DNA from 2 places in the Plantactinospora sp. BC1 genome. Region 2 is predicted to be linked to the other one. Evidence: riboswitches for the same ligand, from Rfam matches in the RefSeq annotation. Region 2 holds a riboswitch; the other holds the start of a gene.
The links. A riboswitch is a leader RNA that binds a small molecule or an ion and turns the genes downstream of it on or off. The one in region 2 is predicted to bind cyclic di-AMP.
Positions count from the first base shown of each region.

Region 1 (3,459 bases), 3.2 Mb from region 2:
ACCTCGGTCGCACACCAGGGCACCCGGTCGGTACGCATCAACGGCGCCGTCGGCTACTGCAACCACGTCTTCGTCGGCTCCACCCGGGATCTGAGCAGCGTCGGGGCGGTGCGCTACGCCCGGCTCTGGGTCCGGCACACCACCGCGCTGCCGACCTCGCACGTGACCTTCCTGGCCATGCGGGACGCCGCCGACGGCAACCGTGACCTGCGGATGGGCGGGCAGAACCGGGCCCTGCAATGGAACCGTGCGTCGGACGACGCCACCCTGCCGGAGCAGAGCCCGAACGGCGTCGCGCTCAGCGCGCCGCTGCCGGTCAACCAGTGGACCTGCCTGGAGTTCATGGTGGACGGCGCGCAGGGCCGGCTCTCCACCTGGGTCAACGGGACCGCGGTGACCGGGCTGACCGCCGACGGTACGCCCACGCACGACGTCGACGGGCAGTGGTACAACCGGGCCAACTGGCGGCCCAACCTGACCGACCTGCGGCTGGGCTGGGAGAGCTACGGCGAGGGCGCGAACACGCTCTGGTTCGACGACGTGGCGCTCGGCTCGACCCGGATCGGCTGCTGAGAGCGAGAACCGCCGGCACTGCCCAGGGGTGGCGGGCGGTGCCGGCGGTTCGCGATGGTGCGTGGCGCGGTGGATCAGTTCATCGACAGGTGTACGTGGTTGGTGTGGTCGCTGGACGGGTCACCGTTGCCCCCGTTGTACGTCTTCCAACCGCTGCTCGGCAGCCAGATCTGCTTGAACCAGATCACGTACAGCACGCCCAGTCGATCGGCGTTCCGCACGAAGTACGCCGCCAGGTTGTTGCCGTACGTCCGGTCGCCGCCGGTCGCCACTCCGCCGAACCCGTTCTTCTGGGCGGCGAAGTCGCAGGCCTGACCCTTCGGGTGCTCGCCACTGCCTCCGCTGCGGAAGCAGGAGACGAACCGGGTGAAGCCGGCCGCCTGGGCCTGCTTCAACGCGTGCAGGGTGCGCGCGGTGATGCAGCCGTCGGTGGTCGGGTCGTCGAGACTGCACGACTCGTCGGGGAAGGAGCCGTCGGCGTTGCGGGGTGCCGGTCGGGCCGACCCGCCCCCGCTGCCGCTGACTCCCGAGCCGGTACCGCCGCTGTTGTTCGCCGCCGCCAGCGCCCGTTCGGCCTGCTTCTTGCGGGTCTCCATCACCTCGACCTGCTTGCGCTGCTCGCCGATCTCCTTGTCGAGCGCCGCCTTGGCCTGGGTCTCCTTGTCCAGGCTCTCCCGCAGCCCGCGCAGTTCCCGGCTCTCGTTCGCCGAGATCGTGTCGAGTGCGGCGGCCCGGTCCACCAGGCTGGTCGGAGATCCGCTGTTGAGCAGCGCGGAGACCTGTCCGAGCCGACCGGTCCGGTACGCCATGCCGGCCATCTCGGCGACCCGTTCGCTCCGGGTCGTCACCTCGGTGCGCAGCGTGGCGAGCTGCTGGTTCAGTTCCTTCTGCCGCTTGACGGAGTTGTCCAACTTGGTCTTGGCGGTCAGATAGCCCTTGCTGGCGGCCTGGAGCTGCTCGCGCAGGCTGTCCGTGCCTCCGTCGATGTCGTCGCCGCCGGGTGCCGCGGCCAGCGCCCCGGGGGTCGCGTACTCCGGTGCCGCGTGCGCGGGTGCGCCGCCGAGTGCCGCGAGGACCATGCCCAGGGCGAGGGCCGCGGTGGTCGCGGCCTTCCGGTACGGTCTCGTGGCGCTCCGCGCGGACGCCGGAGCGTGTCGGGTGGGTGCCAGGAACGGCATATGACAATGTCCTTCCGTCAGCCGCCGACCGGGTTAGCTGACGGGTTCGGGACGGAAGATCCCTACCGCTGGCGCGGATACACCCCTGGTACGTGGTTCCCCGGCTCGCGCGTGCGATTAGGCGACGGTCCCCGCAGGCGCCGGAGGGCGCCGCCCGGCGGAGACCGGAGCCGAGCTTACCGGCAGTCGCCGTCCGGGGATACGTGGCGTTGCCGGAGTTAGATTCGCGATTTTCCCAGTTGGGCGGATGTATCCGGACAAAGATGTCCAGCGCCCGCCGGAAACTTAAGATGCCGCTAACTATCGGTGAGTCTCGACGGTCGGCGGACCCGGGAGAGCGGCGTCTCGGGCTGACCATGCGTGACGCGACGTGGCTGCCGGTCACCAGTCGGTGGGACCGCAGCCCCCGGGAGCGGTGTTCGGCTCGACCTGGAGCGTGGCGTGCGAGATGTGGAAGTCCTCGCGCAGTGCCGACCGGGCCGCGGCGAGTACGGTACCGACCTCCGCGTCGCGGTCCAGCCTCAGGTGCGCCGAGGCCACCTCCATCCCGGAGGTGAGGGTCCAGACGTGCAGGTCGTGTACGTCGCAGACGCCGGGCACCCCGGCCAGCCGGGTCCGTACGGCGGCCACGTCGAGGTGCTCGGGCGCGGCCTGCACCAGGATCCGTACGGCGCTGCGGCCGAGCCGCCAGGTGCGGGGCAGGATGAAGAGCCCGACCGCCAGCGCCACGATCGGATCCGCCCAGCGCCAGCCGGTCAGGATGATCACCACGGCGGCGACGATCACCCCCACCGAGTTGAGCAGGTCCCCGAGCACCTCCAGATAGGCGCCGCGCAGGTTGATGCTCTCCCGCGCACCGGCCCGGAGCAGGCCGAAGGCGGCGACGTTGGCCAGCAGGCCGAGCGTGGCCACCACCAGCATCGGGCCGGCCGCCACCCGGGGCGGGTCGTCGAACCGGCGTACCGCCTCGACCAGCACGTAGAGCGCCACCCCGAACAGCAGTACCGCGTTGGCCAGCGCGGCCAGCACCTCCAGGCGGTAGAGGCCGAAGGTGCGCTGCGGGTCACCGACCGCCCGCCGGGCCGCCGTGATCGCGGCCAGCGCCATCCCGATCCCGAGCACGTCGGTGAACATGTGCCCGGCGTCGGAGAGCAGCGCCAGCGAGCCGGTGACCAGCGCGGCGACCGTCTCGACCACCATCAGGACGGCGAGCAGCCCGAAGGCGGCCCAGAGCCGTCCCCGGTGTCGTTCCGCCGCCCAGGTCAACCGCTCCCCGTGGTCGTGCCCGGCCCCCAACCCGCCTCCTTCCGTCCCGGTCGCCCCCGCCGTCGATACTGCCGGCCGGTGAGGTCGTCCCATCCGGTAAACGACCGGATCGCTATCCCTCGTCGCCGAGGGTGGCGGCGATCGGCGCCCGGGCGGCCCGCCGGGCCGGCGGCAGGCTGGCCAGCACCGCCGCCGAGGCGGCCAGCGCGGCGCAGAGGGCGAGCTGACCGACGGGTACGGCCGGCAGCCCGTGCCCGTAGCTGCTGATCAGGCCCATCGCCGCCGTCCAGCCGAGACCGAGCCCGAGGGTGATCCCGGCCAGTGCCCCGACCGTGCCGGCGAGCGCCGCCTCGGTCAGCAGCATGGTCGCCAGTTGCCGGCGGGACAGGCCCAGCGCCCGGATCGTCGCCGACTCGCGGCGGCGTTCGACGACCGAGAGCGC
Region 1 covers NZ_CP028158.1:7,723,681-7,727,139, reverse strand. Annotated here, with positions in the region: gene C6361_RS33910 (cellulose-binding domain-containing protein) at 1-573, shown strand, start outside; gene C6361_RS33905 (coiled-coil domain-containing protein) at 648-1,751, opposite strand; cyclic di-AMP (ydaO/yuaA leader) riboswitch at 1,758-1,885, opposite strand; gene C6361_RS33900 (cation diffusion facilitator family transporter) at 2,133-3,047, opposite strand; gene C6361_RS33895 (ABC transporter permease) at 3,130-3,459, opposite strand, start outside.
Region 1: linked by a shared signal. The riboswitch ahead of C6361_RS33905 (coiled-coil domain-containing protein) and the one ahead of C6361_RS19770 (hypothetical protein) in region 2 are both predicted to bind cyclic di-AMP.

Region 2 (3,459 bases):
GCACCGGGTCGTCCAGCCAGCTCAGGTTGAGGCACGTGTGGAGGGCCCATTCGACGCCCTGGCTCGTCCGCATAATTCTGGACTTTACACGTCCAGAAACTGTGACGCCCGCCATGATCACTAGCGCGACCAATTCTGGATATCTAGTGTCTAGGAATCAGCGAAGCAACGAAGGAGCCGACAATGACCCTGGTACGCGCAGCCGAAGCCGAGGTTCTGGAGAGCGACCCGGCCAGCGTGATCACGCTGCTACTCGATCCCGAGCACACCGGCGGCACCCTGACCAGCAACCGCACCCTGCTCAAGAGCGGCACCGACGGCGCCCCGCCGCACCTGCACACCCGCTCCGGCGAGCTGTTCTTCGTGCTCGACGGCGCCCTCGAAATGCTCGTCGGCGACGAACTGCACACCCTGCACAAGGGAGACACGCTCTTCGTCCCGCCGCACACCCCGCACGCCTTCGCCCCCGCCGACGGCCAGGACGCCGACTTCCTCGTCGTGCTCACTCCCGGCAAGCCCCGGTTCGACTACTACCGGCTCCTCGACCGGGTGCACCAGGGCGAAGCCACCTGGCAGGAGGTTGGCCAGACCCAGGACCGCTACGACAACCACTACGTGGAGAGCCCGGTGTGGACGGCACGCGGCTGACCACGACCTGAGGTGACAGCGGTGGAATCGGGTCGGGCGGCCGAGGATGGCCACCCGGCCCGGTGTCGGGTGGCTACTCGACCAGGCGGTCCCGCCTGATCTTGTAGACCCCGTACAGGCTCTCCAAGCCTCCAACGACCATCAGCACCACGCCGAGCTTGGTGGGCGTGAAGATGACCACATGCTCGTCCGGTCCGAACAGCCGGAGCGCCAGTCCCACCACAAAGGTGGCCAGGCCGGTGAGCAGCGTCTTACGGGCTGAGGACATCGAGGATCCCTGCTGGAGAAGAGGGGCGGGAGGATCTTCGAAAAGCCTAGTCAGGCCCGCTATCCCCAGCCTCCTGCCGGTTGAGGAAACCGGACTACATCCTTCGACCGACACCACACCGGCCCCCGCCTCCGAGGGCTGCCCGGCGCCTCGACCGGCACGTCGCCCATGAAGCAATTTCCACGGCGGATCACTCCGAAATCCACCTGTTCGACCCAGTTGATCAGGTAGGCTGACCCCGGTTTCGCCCGGTGGCGCACCCCTCCGCGCCGGCGTGACCGCCGCCGAATCACTTTCGGGTGAGCCGGGGACCCAGGTAGGTGGGGTGAGTCCGCAACCGCGGTAGGGACTTGTTCCGTCCCGAACCCGTCAGCTAACTCGGTAGGCGGGCGACGGAGGGACATGCATGACGGGATCCACACGTCGGCGGTTTCCGCTGGCCCTGGCCCTGCTCGCCACGTTCGGCGCGCTCGCCGGGGCAGCACTCCGGCCCGGCGTGGCGGAGGCGAACAGCCCCGCCGTCCTCGGCGACGAAGGCGACACCCCGCTCCTACGGGACGTGCTCGAATCGACCGGCCGAGGTTACCTACAGGCCAGAAACGCGCTGGCCAACGCGAAAGCTCGACAGGCGAAGATCGTCGCCGAGCTACGCCGGGTCGAGGAACGCATCGCGCAGTTGCGGCCCCGGGTGGAGCAGGTGGCCCGGACGGCGTACCAGACCGGCCGGATCGGCCCGGTGCTGGTACTGCTGCACAGCGGCTCGGCCGACGAACTCCTGGAGCGCGCCCGTGGCCTGGAGGCGGTGGCGCTGCGGGACAACGACGTACTGCGCGCACTCGGCCAGGCCCGGGAGCGGGCCGCGCGGGCGAAGCAGGCGCTCGACGCCGAGGTGGTCGAGGAGCGCCGCCAACTCGCCATCATGCTGCGGCAGAAGCAGGCCGCCGAGCGGGCGCTGGCCCAGGTCGGCGGCGCCTCCACCGGAGGCTTCGTCAACGCGAGTTCGCCGGTGGCCCGACCCGCGCCACGCGCCGCCGACGGCTCCTGGCCACCACAGTCGTGCAGCCAGCCCGACCCGACCACCACGGGCTGCGTCACACCACGCACCCTGCACGCCTACACCGAGGCACGCCGGGCCGGCTTCGGCCGCTTCACCGGCTGCTACCGCTCCGGCGGCCCGTACGAGCACCCGAAGGGGCGGGCCTGCGACTTCTCCGCCGAGGCGGGTGGCTTCCGAGGTGCCGCCACCGGCGCCGACCGGACGTACGGCAACAACCTCGCCGCGTTCTTCGTCCGCAACGCCGACCGGATCGGGGTGCTGTACGTGATCTGGTACCGGCAGATCTGGTTGCCGACGATCGGCTGGAAGTCGTACGGCGGCGCACACGGCGACCCGTCCAGCGACCACACCAACCACGTACACCTGTCGCTGGTCTGACGGCCGGGGGAACACCCCCCGGCCGAGCGGACCGTCGGGACGGGAGGGTCAGGTCGGTTCGCTCTCCGGGGTACGTCGGACCGGGGCGCGGCCGGCCGGTTGGGCGGGCTGCGGGCCCGTCGGGCGGGCCGGCGGGATCGGCCGGGTCACCGGCTCCAGGCAGGTGATCCGGACCTTCTCCCCGTGGTGCAGCAGTTCGAGGGCGTCGTCCGGCTCGCCGTCGCGCAGCTCGTACGTCGCCTCGCGCGGCCGGACGTCCACCCGCAGGTGCACGCCCCGGTAGCGGAGCGAGAACTCCAGCCGGTCGATCCGGCTCGGCAGCCGGGGTGCGAAGGAGAGTGTCGCGGTGTGGTCGCGCATCCCGCCGAACCCGGCCACCAGGGCGATCCACGCCCCGGCCAGGGAGGCGACGTGCACGCCGTCCCGGGTGTTCTGGTTGAGGTCGTGCAGGTCCATCAGGGCCGCCTCGCCCAGATAGTCGTGCGCGAGCTCCAGGTGCCCGGTCTCGGCCGCCAGCACCGCCTGGGTGCACGCCGACAACGACGAGTCGCGGACCGTACGCCGCTCGTAGTAGGCGAAGTTCGCCGCCTTCTCCTCGTCGCTGAACGCGTCGCCGCGCCAGTGCATCGCCAGCACCAGGTCGGCCTGCTTGATCACCTGTTTGCGGTACAGGTCGAAGTAGGGGTAGTTGAGCAGCAGCGGGTACTGCTCCGGCGGGGTGCTCGCGAAGTCCCACTCCTGGAAGCGGGTGAAGCCCTCCACCTGCGGGTGCACGCCCAGCTCCGGGTCGTACGGGACGTGCATGTCGCGCGCGGCGTCCCGCCAGGCGGCGGTCTCCTCGTCGTCGACGCCGAGCTTCCAGGCCTCCTCGCCGTGCCGGGCGGCGGCGTCGGCGGCGGCCAGCAGGTTCCGCTGGGCCATCAGGTTGGTGTAGACGTTGTCGCTCTTCACCGCCGTGTACTCGTCCGGCCCGGTCACCCCGTCCAGGTGGAACCGGCCGTGCCGGTCGTGGTGCCCCAGCGAGCGCCAGAGTCGCGCCGTCTCCACCAGCAGTTCCAGCCCGACCTCGCGTTCGAACTGCTCGTCGTCGGTCGCCTGCACGTACCGG
Region 2 covers NZ_CP028158.1:4,531,621-4,535,079, reverse strand. Annotated here, with positions in the region: gene C6361_RS19785 (Rrf2 family transcriptional regulator) at 1-73, opposite strand, end outside; gene C6361_RS19780 (cupin domain-containing protein) at 184-648, shown strand; gene C6361_RS19775 (DUF5708 family protein) at 722-916, opposite strand; cyclic di-AMP (ydaO/yuaA leader) riboswitch at 1,189-1,319, shown strand; gene C6361_RS19770 (hypothetical protein) at 1,323-2,351, shown strand; gene C6361_RS19765 (glycoside hydrolase family 65 protein) at 2,400-3,459, opposite strand, start outside.